One region of the Streptomyces sp. DF42 genome, then DNA from elsewhere that is predicted to be linked to it. Evidence: riboswitches for the same ligand, from Rfam matches in the RefSeq annotation. Region 1 holds a riboswitch; each other region holds the start of a gene.

Evidence for each region. A riboswitch is a leader RNA that binds a small molecule or an ion and turns the genes downstream of it on or off. The one in region 1 is predicted to bind S-adenosylmethionine.
Region 2: linked by a shared signal. The riboswitch ahead of ACYUED_RS11955 (aminotransferase class V-fold PLP-dependent enzyme) and the one ahead of ACYUED_RS43135 (amino acid ABC transporter permease) in region 1 are both predicted to bind S-adenosylmethionine.
Region 3: linked by a shared signal. The riboswitch ahead of thrC (threonine synthase) and the one ahead of ACYUED_RS43135 (amino acid ABC transporter permease) in region 1 are both predicted to bind S-adenosylmethionine.

What each region holds. Positions count from the first base shown of each region.
Region 1 is NZ_CM177859.1:9,381,265-9,384,529, forward strand. It holds gene ACYUED_RS43120 (LLM class flavin-dependent oxidoreductase) at 1-442, shown strand, start outside; gene ACYUED_RS43125 (hypothetical protein) at 435-620, shown strand; gene ACYUED_RS43130 (ATP-binding cassette domain-containing protein) at 638-1,000, shown strand; SAM riboswitch class IV at 1,265-1,373, shown strand; gene ACYUED_RS43135 (amino acid ABC transporter permease) at 1,696-2,676, shown strand; gene ACYUED_RS43140 (amino acid ABC transporter ATP-binding protein) at 2,673-3,265, shown strand, end outside.
Region 2 is NZ_CM177859.1:2,608,603-2,611,867, reverse strand. It holds gene qcrB (cytochrome bc1 complex cytochrome b subunit) at 1-102, shown strand, start outside; gene trpD (anthranilate phosphoribosyltransferase) at 247-1,311, shown strand; SAM riboswitch class IV at 1,388-1,504, shown strand; gene ACYUED_RS11955 (aminotransferase class V-fold PLP-dependent enzyme) at 1,628-3,004, shown strand; gene ACYUED_RS11950 (Lrp/AsnC family transcriptional regulator) at 3,040-3,265, opposite strand, start outside.
Region 3 is NZ_CM177859.1:4,301,502-4,304,766, reverse strand. It holds gene ACYUED_RS19480 (alpha,alpha-trehalose-phosphate synthase (UDP-forming)) at 1-393, opposite strand, end outside; gene ACYUED_RS19475 (glucosyl-3-phosphoglycerate synthase) at 493-1,437, opposite strand; SAM riboswitch class I at 1,609-1,764, shown strand; gene thrC (threonine synthase) at 1,783-3,066, shown strand; gene ACYUED_RS19465 (MoaD/ThiS family protein) at 3,177-3,265, shown strand, end outside.

The DNA.
Region 1 (3,265 bases):
GGAGTACGGGCTGCGTCAGCTGGCCGCCGTGTTCGAGACCGAGCCGTCGGTCTTCGAACTCGATGAGCCCCTGCCGGACTTCATCCTCGCCAGACCGAAGCTGGAAGGCTCGCAGAGCCGCTCCGACCTGATCATCGATCTCGCAGTGCGCGAGCAGCTGACGGTCCGGCAGATCATCTCCCGGCTCGGCGGCGGGCGCGGCCACTTCGAGTTCGTCGGCACACCCGAGCAGATCGCGGACACGATCACCGCCTGGTTCGAGGGCGGTGCCGCGGACGGGTTCAACATCATGGCGCCCGCCCTGCCGTCGGGTCTCGCGGCCTTCGTGGAGCATGTGCTGCCGATCCTGCGCGGCAAGGGGCTGTTCCGCGAGGAGTACGAAGGCACGACCCTGCGCGAGCACTACGGGCTCCCGGTCCCGGCGAACCAGTTCCATGCCTGACCCGCTCGCGACTCCCGCCGCTTTCCGGAGCGGCGGGAGTCCGCCCGCACTGCGGGTCGAGGGCCTTCGCAAGACGTACGAAGACGGCTTCACCGCGGTCGCCGGGCTCGACCTGGAGATACCGGACGGCGCCTTCTTCGGCCTGCTCGCCCGAACGGCGCCGGGAAGACCACGCTGATCGGCTCGCTGTGCAACATCGTCCGACCCACCGCAGGCACGCTCTCCGTCTTCGGCCACGACCACCGCAGCCGTCAGGCCCGGAGGCGCCTCGGTCCGGCCGCTCAGGAGATCAACGTCGACCGGTCCCTGTCCATCCGGCAGATCCTGATCTACCACGCCGAATACCACGGCATCGGCCGGAAGGCGGCCGCCCGGCGCGCCGACGAACTGCTCGCCCTGTTCCGCCTCGACGACAAGGCCGATGCACGCGCCTACGAACTCTCCGGCGGCATGCAACGGCGCCTCGTCCTCGCGCGGGCCCTCATGCACCGGCCCCGCCTGCTCATCCTCGACGAGCCGACGGCCGGTGCCGACGTCGAGCTGCGCTCGGAGATCTGACGGGTCGTCCAGGGCCTCAACTCCGCAGGCACCACTGTGCTGTTGACGACTCACTACATGGAGGAGGCGGAGACCGTGTGTGGCGAGATCGCGCTGCTGCGCGCGGGCCGGATCGTCGACCGCGGCTCCGCCGCCTCGCCTGGAGGCCGCCGGAGCGGCCGGCCGGATCCTGGACCGGACGGCCCCCACCGCTCGCCTGCCTTTCCATCTGCTGGACCGGCGTTGACAAATGTTCGGGCCGTTGTTTTAACTACCGTTCAGAACGGTCATGAGCGTCAGCGACAAGCCCTGGCTTGCTGACCGGCAACCCTCCCACCGCGGTGGGGTGCCCCAGGTGACGACCCGGCCGATGAAGTTTCGGTAAGCGCGAGGCCCACAGGGCCGGAAGAGTGACGGTGACGCCATGTACGCAGCTCCCAGGACGGCCGCACGCCGCTCCCAGGGCTGCGTCCCGTCGTATGCGAACCTGCTCGTCGGCGATCGTGCCGTCGATCTGCTCCGCGTGAACAGCGCACTGTGTACCGCACCGGCCCGCGCCCGCTGTCGGGGCTGACCTCTCTCAGCAGCCCCCGCACTTCCTGACGAACACCGCGACCGCGGTGTGCCGTCGTCCTCCCCGCCCCCGGTACCCGCCGTCGCGTGCGCCGCCGCATGCCGCCGTGCTTCCGGGAGGTCCGACCCAGCCGGAGCCCACCATGAGTGAACCCCCTGGTGCCACCGTCGCCCTCGCCGAGCCGCCGATCACCGACGGTCCGTCAAAACCTTTCACTGCCCAGCGAGTTCTTCCGTTGCGACGGCCAGGCCGCTGGATCGTCACCGCGGTCGTACTCGTCCTGGTCGCCCAGTTCGTGCACGGACTGGTGACCAACCCCTTCTACCAGTGGGACCGCTGGAGCTACTGGTTCCTGCGCCCCACCATCCTCGACGGCCTGCTGATCACCCTCGAAGTCACCGCCTACAGTGCGGTGCTGGGCCTTGTCGGCGGCATCGTGCTCGCACTGGGCCGGCTCTCGAAGAGCCCGGTGCTGCGCGCGGTCAGCTGGACCTACGTCTGGGCGCTGCGCTCTATCCCGCTCATCGTGGTGCTGATCTTCCTCTACAACTTCAGTGCCCTGTACAAGACGGTGAGCGTCGGTATCCCCTTCGGGCCGGCCTTCTTCTCCTTCGACGAGTCGAGACTCGCCACCGACATGGTCGTCGCCGTCATCGGCCTCAGCCTCAACGAGGCGGCCTACGCGGCCGAGGTCGTACGCGGCGGCATCCTCTCCGTCGACCAGGGCCAGCACGAGGCTGCCGCCGCGCTCGGCCTGCCCAAGAGCTACCAGTTCCGCAGGATCGTCTTCCCGCAGGCGCTGCGCTCGATCATCCCGAACTACGTCAACCAGCTCATCGGCCTGATCAAGGGCACCTCACTGGTCTTCTACGTCTCCCTGCTCGACCTGTTCGGCTCCGCGCAGACCATGGGGTCCACCTACCCCGGCGACATCGTGCCGCTGCTGCTGGTCGTCACCGTCTGGTACCTGATCCTGACCAGCATCGTGTCCGTCGTGCAGTTCTACGTCGAGCGGCACTACGCCCGCGGTGCCACCCGCAGCCTGCCGCCGACGCCACTGCAGAAGCTCCGCACCGGTCTCTGCGACCTGCGGGCCCGCATCCGCCGGGAGGCCGCCGTATGACCGCCGAGACGCTCGAAGCCGTGGAGGACGTCGAGGCCGCCACCGTCGAGGTCCACGACGTGCACAAGTGGTACGGCACCCACCGGGTACTGGACGGCGTCGACCTGACCGTCCGCCCCGGCGAGGTCACCGTCATCCTGGGCCCCTCCGGCTCCGGCAAGTCCACCCTGCTGCGGGTCATCAACCACCTGGAGAAGCCCGAGATCGGTTACGTCAGCATCAACGGCGAGCTGATCGGCGTGAAGCGGCACGGCGACCGCCTGAAGGAGCTGAGCGAGTGGGCCATCCTCACCCAGCGCGGGCGGATCGGGTTCGTCTTCCAGAACTTCAACCTGTTCCCGCACCTGACCGTCCTGGACAACGTGGCCGCCGCCCCCGTCGCCACCGGAAAGCTTGGCAAGCCCGAGGCGCAGCAACTGGCCAAGGAACTCCTCGAACGCGTCGGCCTCGGCGAACGCGTCGGCGCCTACCCGCGGCAACTGTCCGGCGGCCAGCAACAGCGCGTCGCCATAGCCCGCGCCCTCGCCCTGCGCCCCGGCGTCATCCTCTTCGACGAGCCCACCTCCGCCCTCGACCCCGAACTGGTCGG
Region 2 (3,265 bases), 6.8 Mb from region 1:
CGCGCCAAGCTCAGCGAGGCGTACTTCGGCGAGGAGTCCCAGATTCCGAAGCCGACCGTCGAGGAGTACAAGGAGATCACGAGCGGCCACGGCCACCACTGATCGCTGCGGCGTCGCCACGCCACAGCAAAGGGCCCCGTCCGGTGTTCGGACGGGGCCCTTTGCCATGCCTTCCGGCTGGATAGGGTGGGGGTCGCGGACTCCGCTACGAGTTCACACACTTCTACGACACCCAGGAGCGTCCTTATGAGCGCTGTGACCCCCGCTGGAGGCGACACCGCGGCGGGCCGTTCCTGGCCCGAGGTACTGAACGCCCTGCTGTACGGCCGCGACCAGAGCGCCGACGCGACGGCATGGGCGATGGACCAGATCATGCGGGGTGAGGCGACGGACGCCCAGATCGCGGGCTTCGTCGTCGCCCTGCGCGCCAAGGGCGAGACCGTCCAGGAGATCACCGGCGTGGTCCGGGCGATGTACGAGCACGCCAAGGTGATCGAGGTGTCGGGCCGCACGGTCGACATCGTCGGCACGGGCGGCGACGGCGCCAAGACGGTGAACATCTCCACGATGTCGGCGCTCGTGGTGGCCGGCACCGGCGCGAAGGTCGTCAAGCACGGCAACCGCGCGGCCTCCTCGGCGTCCGGCTCCTCGGACGTCCTGGAGAAGCTGGGAGTCAACCTCGACCTCACGCCCGTGCGGGTGGCCGAGGTGGCCGAGGAGGCGGGCATCACGTTCTGCTTCGCGGTGAAGTTCCACCCGGCGCTGCGTCATGTCGCCGCCGCCCGCGGCCAGTTGGGCATCCGGACGGTGTTCAACGCGCTGGGCCCGCTGACCAACCCGGCGAAGGTCAAGGCCCAGGCGGTCGGCGTCGCCGACCCCCGGCTGGCGCCGATGATCGCGGGCGTCCTGGCCGAGCGCGGCAACTCCTCGCTCGTCTTCCGCGGCGACGACGGCCTCGACGAACTGACCACGACGGCCACCTCCCATGTCTGGATCGTCCGGGACGGCAAGGTCGCCGAGGAGTCCTTCGACCCCCGTGACGTCGGCCTCGAACTGGTGCCGGTGCAGGCCCTGCGCGGCGCCGACCCGTCGTTCAACGCGGAGGTCGCCCGCAGGCTCCTGGACGGTGAGACGGGCCCGGTCCGCGACGCCGTACTGCTGAACTCGGCGGCGGCGCTCGTGGCGCTCGATCCGGGCTCCGGGACGCTCGCCGAGCAGCTGCGGGCCGGGATGGACAGGGCGGCGGAGTCGATCGACTCGGGCGCGGCCAAGCGGACGCTGGAGCGCTGGGTGGCGGTCAGCAACCGCTGAGGAGTGACGCGGGGCGCAGTCCACGATCCGGACTGCGCCTTGCGGACCGAAGATCGTATGGCAGGATGTCCTACCAGGTCATGAGTGACAGTCATGAGGCCCCGGCCGACTGTCCGGCAACCCTCCGTCCGTGGCGGGGTGCCCCGGGTGAAGACCAGGCCGTGCACAACAAGGTGTGCGGCAAGCGCGGACCCCTCCCACAGCCAGGGGTCCTGGTCGTCGAGGAGTCTTCTGTGAGCAAGCGAATGCGATAGGGCGTAGTGCCCCGCCCCCGCGTACCCCTTTTCACTTTCCTTGCCTCTCACGGGAGTTCCCCATGTCTGTCTCCTCTGCTGCCGTCGCCCAGACCATTTGTGCCCCGCTGCCCGTTCTGGGCCGGGATGTCACCGTCCCGCTCGTGACGGGCGGCGAGGTCACCTACGCCGCGCTCGACTATGCGGCCAGCGCCCCCGCCCTCCAGCGGGTCTGGGACGACGTGGCGGCCTACGCCCCGTACTACGGCAGTGTCCACCGCGGCGCCGGATACCTCTCCCAGCTGTCGACCGACCTGTTCGAGAACGCCCGCAGGACGGTTGCGGAGTTCCTCGACTGCCGCCCCGACGACCAGCTGGTCTTCACCCGCTCCACGACGGACTCGCTCAACCTCCTCGCCGCCGCGCTCCCCGCCGACTGCCAGGTCTTCGTCTTCGAGACCGAGCACCACGCCAGCCTGCTCCCGTGGAAGGACGCCCGGGTCACCTACCTCGACGCCCCGCGCACCCCGCGGCAGGCCGTCGAGACCCTGGAGCGCGCCCTCGCCGACCGCACTGCATCCCCCCAGGACGGGTACGGCCCGGCACTGGTCTGCGTGACCGGCGCCTCGAACGTCACCGGCGAGCTGTGGCCGGTGCGCGAGCTGGCGGCGGCCGCGCACGCCCACGGCGCCCGCATCGTCCTGGACGCGGCCCAGCTCGCCCCCCACCACCCGGTCTCCGTGCGGGACCTCGACGTCGACTGGGTCGCCTTCTCCGGCCACAAGCTGTACGCGCCCTTCGGCTCCGGCGTGCTGGCCGGCCGCGCCGACTGGCTCCGGGCCGCCGACCCCTACCTCGCGGGCGGCGGCGCCAGCCGCAAGGTCACGCGGCGCGAGGACGGGGGAGTGGACGTGGAGTGGCACGAGAGCGCCGCCCGCCACGAGGCCGGCTCCCCGAACGTGATCGGCGTCCACTCCATCGCGTCGGCCTGCAAGGCCCTCACCGAGGCCGGCTTCGACACGCTGGTCGCCCGCGAGCAGGACCTGATCGAGAAGGTGAAGGCGGGCCTCGCCGAAGTCCCGGAGGTCCGGATCCTCTCCCTCTTCGGCGACGACGCGCCCCGGGTCGGCGTGATCTCCTTCGTCGTCGAGGGCTGGAACAGCTCGCACTTCGCCGCCGCGCTCTCCGCCGAGTACGGCATCGGCGTCCGCGACGGCCTCTTCTGCGCCCACCCGCTGGTCCGCACCCTGCTGGGCAGCGACCCGCAGACCCAGGGGGAGTGCGGCGCCCCCGAGGCCGCGCCCGGCGAGAAGTCCCTCAACGCGATCCGGGTGAGCTTCGGCGCCGGCACCCCCGACGAGCACGTCGAGCGCTTCGTCAACGCCGTGAAGGAGCTGGTGAGCGACGGCGCGAAGTGGCGGTACCACACGGAGGAAGGCCGCTGCGTCCCCGCGGTCTGAGCCGGGCTACGCCTTCGGGCGGTGTCCGCGACCGGTCAGGAGTCCAGGCCGATCGCGAACGCCGCCTCCAGGTCGTGCTGCGAGTAGGTCCTGAACGCCACGTGCGTGTCCGTTCCCTCCACGCCGGGGATTTTGCTGATGCGGCCCGGGATGACCTCGGCCAGGTCCTCGTGCTGCTTGACCCGGACCATCGCGATCAGGTCGTAGGTACCGGTGACCGAGAAGACCTCGCTCACCGATTCCAGCGCCGCGATCGACTCC
Region 3 (3,265 bases), 5.1 Mb from region 1:
GTAGGTCTCGTACGACGCCCACTGCCGCCGGAACTCCGCGTCGAAGACCGGCTCCAGCGGTGTCTGGTACAGCATGTGGTGGACGAACCAGAGGACCGAGTTCGCGATGCCGTTGTACGCGTCGGCGTGCACGTCGGCCGGGACGGCGAGCATCCGCACGCCGGCCTCGCCCTCCCCGCGCCGTACCGCCTCCCGGTCGCCGTCGCTCAGCGCCGAGCACACCCACAGGGCGCCCGCGTCCGGCCCGATCGCGGACAGACCGGAGACCAGCCCGCCGCCGCCGCGCTTGGCGAGCAGCGAGCCGTCCTCCCGCACTTCGTACGAGACCGGGCCGCGATTGGACGCGACCAGCACCTGATGCACCTGATGAGCAGCGCCCTGCGTGGAAGCCATAGACCTCAACCTAGCCCGGCCCGGAAACGCTCAAACGTTTGGTAGCGGTTCGGGGCGGACCGTATACGCACCGTGACGCGCATCCGTCGGGCGACTCCGTCAGGCGACCTTGCGTGACGCGTACTCGGCGATCTCCAGCATCGGCGGCCGCTCCTCCGTGTCCACGGAGTAGGTGCGCGGCTCGAAACCGTCCTCGCTCCGCTCGAACTGGGTCAACGACGGCCGGATCAGGTGACCGCGGGCCAGTCTCAGCTGCGCCGTGCGGTAGATCGTGGCGGACATCCTGCCGAGCGCCTGCCCGTCCTGGTGCCGGTGCTTGCGCACACCGACGTCCACCTGGGCGAGCGCGTCGAGGCCCACCAGATGCAGGGCGTCGATCAGCATGCCCAGCTCGACGCCGTACCCGACGGGGAAGGGAAGCTGTTCCAGCAGGCTGCGGCGGGCCGCGTACTCGCCGCCGAGCGGCTGCACGAAGCCGGCCAGCTGCGGCCAGTGCATGTTCAGCAGCGGGCGCGCCATGAGTTCGGTGACCCGGCCGCCCTGGCCCGCCGCGCCTCCCAGGGGGCGGTCGTACATGCCCTTGACCAGGTCGATCCCGGGGTCGGTGAGCAGCGGGCCGACGATCCCGTAGACGAAGTCGGAGGAGAACTCCTTCAGGTCGGCGTCGATGAAGCAGACGATGTCCCCGCTCGTGACGAGCAGCGAACGCCACAGCACCTCGCCCTTGCCGGGGACGGCCGGGAGGCGGGGCAGGACGTCGTCTCGGTGGACGACCCTGGCCCCGGCCGCCGCGGCGACCTCGGAGGTGCGGTCGGTGGACCCGGAGTCGACGACCACGATCTCGTCGACGAGCGGGACCTGCTGCATGAGGTCGTGACGGATGACCGCGACGATGTCGCCGACGGTCTCCTCCTCGTTGAGCGCGGGCAGCACGACACTGACCGACTGGCCCGTGCGCTGTTTAGCGGCGAGAATCTGGTGCAGCGGGCGATCGGTGAGGGACCAGGAGCGGGTGCTCAGCCAGCGCTCGACTTCTTCCAGCACGTAGGCGGCTCCTTTGCGTTCTCTCGGCGAGCGTGGATTCTGTGTGATCCATCTCGCGCATCGGACGGCTATCTCAACTGTCCTGGCCTTCGGTTACAGTCTTGAACAACGCTGATGACCATCGCATGTCGGGGGTCGTCCCCGCGTTCAACGAGTTCAACAACTACATACCGCTCATCCAGAGGGGCAGAGGGATACGGCCCGATGAAGCCCCGGCAACCCTCCAGTCGGTTCTCGTAGATCGATATTGATCATTCCGCGAGGCTCCCGGCTAGGGAAGGTGCCAAATCCGTCTCACGACGAGATGCGTCGTGAGGAAGATGAGGAGAAAGGGCCTCGCCTCACATGGCTGCGCAGACTGTTGCAAGCACCACGAACACCGTCGATCTGGGTCCCGCCGCGGCTCTCTCGTGCCGGGAGTGCGGTCACCGGGTACCCCTCGGTCCGGTCTTCGCCTGCGAGGAGTGTTTCGGCCCGCTCGAGATCGCGTACGACTTCTCGGCCTACGACACCGAGGAGCTCCGCAAGCAGATCGAGGCGGGTCCCGCGAACATCTGGCGCTATGCGCCGCTGCTGCCCGTCCCCGCGGACGTGGCGGACAAGCCGAACATCAACCCCGGCTGGACCAAGCTCGTCAAGGCCGACAACCTGGCGCGTGAGCTGGGCGTCGACGCCGGCAAGCTCTTCGTGAAGGACGACTCCGGCAACCCGACGCACTCCTTCAAGGACCGCGTCGTCGCCCAGGCCATCGAGGCCGCGCGCGCCTTCGGCTTCACCACTCTCTCCTGCTCCTCCACCGGCAACCTCGCCGGTGCGGTGGGTGCCGCCGCCGCCCGCGCCGGCTTCCGCTCCTGCGTCTTCATCCCGCACGACCTGGAGCAGGGCAAGGTCGTCATGGCCGCGGTCTACGGCGGCGAGCTCGTCGGCATCGAGGGCAACTACGACGACGTGAACCGCTTCTGCTCCGAGCTGATCGGCGACCCGGCCGGCGAGGGCTGGGGCTTCGTCAACGTCAACCTGCGGCCGTACTACGCCGAGGGCTCCAAGACCCTCGCGTACGAGATCTGCGAGCAGCTCGGCTGGCAGCTCCCGGACCAACTGGTCGTCCCGATCGCCTCCGGCTCCCAGCTCACGAAGATCGACAAGGGCCTGCAGGAACTGATCAAGCTCGGGCTCGTCGCGGACAAGCCGTACAAGATCTTCGGTGCGCAGGCCGAGGGCTGCTCGCCGGTGTCGGTCGCCTACAAGGCGGGCCACGACGTCGTGCGGCCGCAGAAGCCGAACACCATCGCCAAGTCGCTGGCGATCGGCAACCCGGCGGACGGTCCTTATGTCCTCGACATCGCCCGTCGCACCGGCGGTGCGGTGGAGGACGTGAACGACGAGCAGGTCGTCGACGCGATTCGGCTGCTCGCCCAGACCGAGGGCATCTTCGCGGAGACCGCCGGCGGGGTGACGGTCGGCGTGACGAAGAAGCTGATCGAGAACGGTCTGCTGGACCCGACCCTGACGACGGTCGTCCTGAACACCGGTGACGGTCTCAAGACGTTGGACGCGGTGGCCGGCACGGGGCTGACCGCGACGATTCGTCCCAACCTGGAGTCGTTCCGCGACGCTGGGCTCGTGTAGCTGTTCTTGTCTGCGGGCCGCTGGGGGCTGGTCGCGCCCGCGTGGCGGTAGCCGCACATCGAACACAGCCCCGCGCCCCCGAGGGCGCGTACCTGACCGGAGGTTTGAACATGAGCGTTTCCGTCCGCATCCCCACCATCCTGCGCACCTACACCGGGGGCCAGGCCGAGGTCGCCGCTGAAGGGGCCAACCTCGGCGA